2 regions of the Variovorax sp. GW821-FHT06D12 genome follow, and region 1 is predicted to be linked to the other one. Evidence: riboswitches for the same ligand, from Rfam matches in the RefSeq annotation. Region 1 holds a riboswitch; the other holds the start of a gene.
The links. Region 1 has a riboswitch for glycine ahead of gcvT (glycine cleavage system aminomethyltransferase GcvT). Riboswitches for the same ligand answer to the same signal wherever they lie in the genome.
Positions count from the first base shown of each region.

Region 1 (2,380 bases):
TTGCACCAGCAGCCGCCCCCGCCAACCCCACCAATCCCGTCACCCACCTCGCCGAAGTGGAAACCGCCGTGCGCGCCTGGGCCGCCGCCTGGTCCGCGCGCGACGTGGAGCGCTACCTCGCGGCCTACGCGAGCGACTTCACCCCCGCGCGCGGCCAGACCCGCGAGCGCTGGGAGGCCGACCGGCGCGCCCGCATCACGGGCAAGTCGCGCATCAGCGTGGGCATCGAGGGGCTGGTGATCAGCGTCCAGGGCACCTCGGCCAGCGCGCAGTTCCGGCAGGTCTACAGCGCCGACGCGCTCACCGAGACCGACCGCAAGACCCTCGAGCTGCAGCGCGTGGGCACGCGCTGGCTGATCCGCAAGGAGAGCGCGGGCAACTGACGCGCACCCCCTTGTCCCTGTAAGGCAAATGGTTCACGAAGATGTCACCACTTGCAACGATGCTGCAGCCTTCGACCTCCGAAAGCTGTGGCCGCCATGTTCCCCACCAAGACCGAGAAGGCACGCGACGAACTCCAGGCCGGGCAGCGCACGCTCAGCCAGCGTGAGCGCGCCCTGCTGCTCATGGCCGACGGCCGGCGCTCGCTGACCGACTTCAGCCCGCTGTTCCCCAGCCGCGTCGAGGCCGAACAGGCGATCCACGGGCTGATGCAGCGCGGCTACCTGCAGGTCGCGCGCCCGGTCGCGCCGCCTCCCGCACCGGCCCCCACGCCCGTCCCCGCCGCCGAGCCGATCCAGGTCGCCACCTCGGCCGACAGCTTCGACGGCAAGCGCTCGCTGGCCACCACGCGCATGTTCCTGTTCGACATCTGCGAGCGCATGTTCGTGCGCCGCGACCCGCGCTTCGCCAACCAGATGCGCGACGCCCTGCGCGAGGCCCGCGACCGCGAGGCCATGCTGACCATCGCCGCGCTGATGCTCTCCGAGATCGAGAAGGCCGCCGGCCCCGAGCGCGCCGACTCGCTGCGCGAGCGCATCGACAAGCTGCTGCCGCCGGCCGAAACCGTGCACTGAGCCGCCAGCCCCGGCCCCGCGATCCACTACACTCGCCGGGTCAGGAGAGAGCCCCGCGCGACGGGGCCGCCGAAGGCGCAGGGGTTCCCCGAACGCTCAGGCAAAAGGACTGACAAGACGCCGGCAACCACCGGCGTTTCCTTGCTGGAGAGAGGCCGTGGCATTGCATGCGGCCCACCGAAGGAGCAAACCCCGATCGTGGGGCGAATCTCTCAGGTAAAGCGGACAGCAGGGGTGGCCCGTGGCGTTGCAGCCATGGATTTCGACTGCCCCTTTGGAGTGCCCCGTGGCTGCTTCCTCCGCTTCCGACGCCCAACTTCTCAAGACCCCGCTGTACGACCTCCACGTCGAGTTGGGCGCCCGCATGGTGCCCTTCGCCGGCTATTCGATGCCCGTGCAGTACCCCGCCGGCCTCATGGCCGAGCACAAGCACACGCGCGATGCGGCCGGCCTGTTCGACATCTCGCACATGGGCCAGCTGCGCCTGGTCGGCCCCGATGCCGCCGCCGCGTTCGAAACCCTGATGCCCGTCGACGTGGTCGATCTGCCCGCCGGCAAGCAGCGCTACGGCCTGCTGCTGAACGACGAGGGCGGCATCCTCGACGACCTGATGTTCTTCAACGAAGGCAACGGTTCGCTCTTCGTGATCGTGAACGGCGCCTGCAAGGTGGCCGACATCGCCCACATCCAGGCCAGGATCGGCGCGCGCTGCCAGGTGCAGCCCCTGCCCGACCACGCGCTGCTGGCACTGCAGGGCCCGCAGGCCGCCGTCACGCTGGCGCGCCTGTCGCCCGGCATCGAGCGCTTCGTGTTCATGACCGGCGGCGCGGTGCAGATCGGCGGCATCGCCGCCTTCGTCACCCGCAGCGGCTACACCGGCGAAGACGGCTTCGAGATTTCGGTGGCCGGCAAGGACGCCGACGCCCTCGCCCGCCTGCTGCTCGCACAGCCCGAGGTGAAGCCCGTCGGCCTGGGCGCGCGCAACTCGCTGCGGCTCGAAGCCGGCCTGTGCCTGTACGGCAACGACATCGACACCACCACCACCCCGGTCGAAGCCTCGCTCAACTGGGCCATCCAGAAGGTGCGCCGCGCGGGCGGTGCGCGCGAAGGCGGCTTCCCGGGCGCGGCCAAGGTGCTGGCCCAGCTGGCCGCCGTCGCCTCGGGCGCGGCCGGCCACACCGACCACAAGACGCTCACGCGCAAGCGCGTCGGCCTCGTGGCACTCGAACGCATCCCGGTGCGCGACGGCACGCTGCTGCAGTCGCTCGAAGGGCACGACATCGGCGCCGTCACCAGCGGCCTGCTCGGCCCCACGGCCGACCGCTGCGTGGCCATGGGCTACGTAGCCGCCGCCTTCGCCGAGC
Region 1 covers NZ_JBWKRI010000011.1:308-2,687, forward strand. Annotated here, with positions in the region: gene AC07SQ_RS28080 (L,D-transpeptidase Cds6 family protein) at 1-383, shown strand, start outside; gene AC07SQ_RS28085 (hypothetical protein) at 480-1,016, shown strand; glycine riboswitch at 1,048-1,138, shown strand; glycine riboswitch at 1,151-1,255, shown strand; gene gcvT (glycine cleavage system aminomethyltransferase GcvT) at 1,303-2,380, shown strand, end outside.

Region 2 (2,380 bases), on a different contig from region 1:
CGCCGGCATGCCGGCGAACGCGAAATCGACCTCGGGCGCCAGCCCGCTCACGATGCGCGCGATCGACTTGCCCGAGCCGCAGGCGTGCGTCCAGCCGAGCGTGCCGTGGCCGGTGTTGAGGAACAGGTTCGGCAGTTTGGTCTTGCCGATCAGCGGCACGTTGCTCGGCGTGGCCGGGCGCAGGCCGGTCCAGAACTGCGCGCGTTCGGTGTCGCCGGCGCCGGGGAAGAGCTCTTCGACGCGCCGCACGATGGCTTCGCAACGCACGCGGTTCAGGTCGCGGTCGTAGCCGTTGAGCTCGGCCGTGCCGGCGATGCGCAGGCGGTCGCCCGATTCGGAGGTGTAGCGCGAGAACACCAGCTTGTATTCGTCGTCGGTGAGCGAGACCTGGTGCGCCTTCGACGCGTCCTTCACGGGCAGCGTCACCGAGTAGCCCTTGGCCGGGTAGATCGGCAGGCGGATGCCCAACGGCGCCGCGTACAGCGGGCTCAGCGAACCCATCGCAAGCACGAAGGCATCGCCGCGGATGCGCTGGAAGCGGCCTTCGTTGTCGGTCGCCTCGACGTGGTCGATGCTGCCGCCGGCTTCGCGCAGCGCGGTCACCGTGTGGCTCATGAGGAACTTCACGCCGGCCGCTTCGGCCAGCTTCACCAGCTCGCGCGCGAAGCGGTTGGCGTCGCCCGATTCGTCTTCGGCGGTGTAGGTGGCGCCGGCGAGTTGGGGGCGGATGTGGGCGAGGGCGGGTTCGATCTTGATGGCTTCGTCGGCCGAGATGACCAGGCGTTCGCAGCCCAGGGCGCGCATCTGCTCGGCGGGCGCGAGGGCGCCGTCGAATTCTTTTTGCGTCGTGTAGAAGTGCAGGATGCCTTGCGTGCGCTGGTCATAGTTCAGGCCGGTGTCTCGACGCAATTGCTGCAACATTTCCCGGCTGTATGTACCGAGACGAACGATCTGTTCGATGTTGTGGCGGGTGCGCGCGGGGGTGCATTCGCGCAAAAACTGCAGGCCCCAGAGCCACTGGCGCATGTCGGCGCGGATGCGGAACAGCAGCGGCGCGTCTTCCTTGCCGAGCCATTGCAGCACCTTCAGCGGCGCGCTCGGATTGGCCCACGGCTCGGCATGGCTGACCGAGATCTGGCCGCCGTTGGCGAAGCTGGTTTCGGCGGCCGGGGTGGCCTGCCGGTCGATCACGGTCACCTCGTGGCCGAGTTGCTGGAGGTAGTAGGCCGAAGTCACGCCGAGCAGGCCGGCGCCAAGAACGATCACACGCATTGCAAGTGCCTTTGAGTTTGCAGCGCTTGAACGGCGGGCGTGGAGTGCTATTGAAAAAATAGCAAGCAACCGGACGACCGATGTCCAAGTTGCCGCTCCCCCTGTCCTCGGTACCTGAGAGATTCACCCTGCTGCACCCGCAGCGGGTTTGCTCCTTCGGTGCGCCACATGGCGTGGCGGCTCTCCAGACGGCTGTATCGATGAGTGCAGTACTGACCCCTTGCCGAAGTTCCTGGGCGTTGCCTGGAATTTCGTCGGGCCGACCTGAGCGTTTATGGGAGTTTGCGCCTTCGGTAGGGCCTCCGTGGAGGCCCGCTCTCCTGCAATTGTTGGCGATTGTAGGCGGGCCCCGCAAGCCGGCCAAGCCCTGTACATCGGCACTTCACACCGATGGGATAATTGAATGTTGATTTTTGGTAAAGCAAACTTTTTTCTACATGCAGGGGACTCCATGATCCTGGTTACCGGCGGCGCAGGCTTCATTGGCGCCAATTTCGTGCTCGACTGGATCGCGCAGGGCAACGAGCCCGTCGTGAACCTCGACAAGCTGACCTACGCAGGCAACCTCGAGACCCTGGCGTCGCTCAAGGGCAACGCGAACCACGTCTTCGTGCAGGGCGACATCGGCGACAGCGCGCTGCTCGATCGCCTGCTGGCCGAGCACAAACCCCGTGCCGTTGTGAACTTTGCCGCGGAATCGCACGTGGATCGTTCGATCCACGGCCCCGAAGACTTCGTGCAGACCAACGTGCTCGGCACCTTCCGCCTGCTCGAATCGGTGCGCGGCTACTGGAACGCCCTGCCGGCCGACCAAAAGGCGGCCTTCCGCTTCCTGCATGTGTCGACCGACGAGGTCTACGGCTCGCTCTCCAAGACCGACCCGGCCTTCACCGAAGAGAACAAGTACGAGCCCAACAGCCCGTACTCGGCCAGCAAGGCCGCCAGCGACCACCTCGTGCGCGCCTGGCACCACACCTACGGCCTGCCGGTGGTCACCACCAACTGCTCGAACAACTACGGCCCGTTCCACTTCCCCGAGAAGTTGATCCCGCTGATGATCGTCAACGCGCTGGCCGGCAAGAACCTGCCCGTGTACGGCGACGGCATG
Region 2 covers NZ_JBWKRI010000005.1:554,012-556,391, reverse strand. Annotated here, with positions in the region: gene AC07SQ_RS18850 (D-amino acid dehydrogenase) at 1-1,272, opposite strand, end outside; glycine riboswitch at 1,364-1,470, opposite strand; glycine riboswitch at 1,515-1,605, opposite strand; gene rfbB (dTDP-glucose 4,6-dehydratase) at 1,724-2,380, shown strand, end outside.
Region 2: it holds a riboswitch for glycine, as region 1 does, so the genes downstream of both, AC07SQ_RS18850 (D-amino acid dehydrogenase) here and gcvT (glycine cleavage system aminomethyltransferase GcvT) in region 1, are expected to answer to the same signal.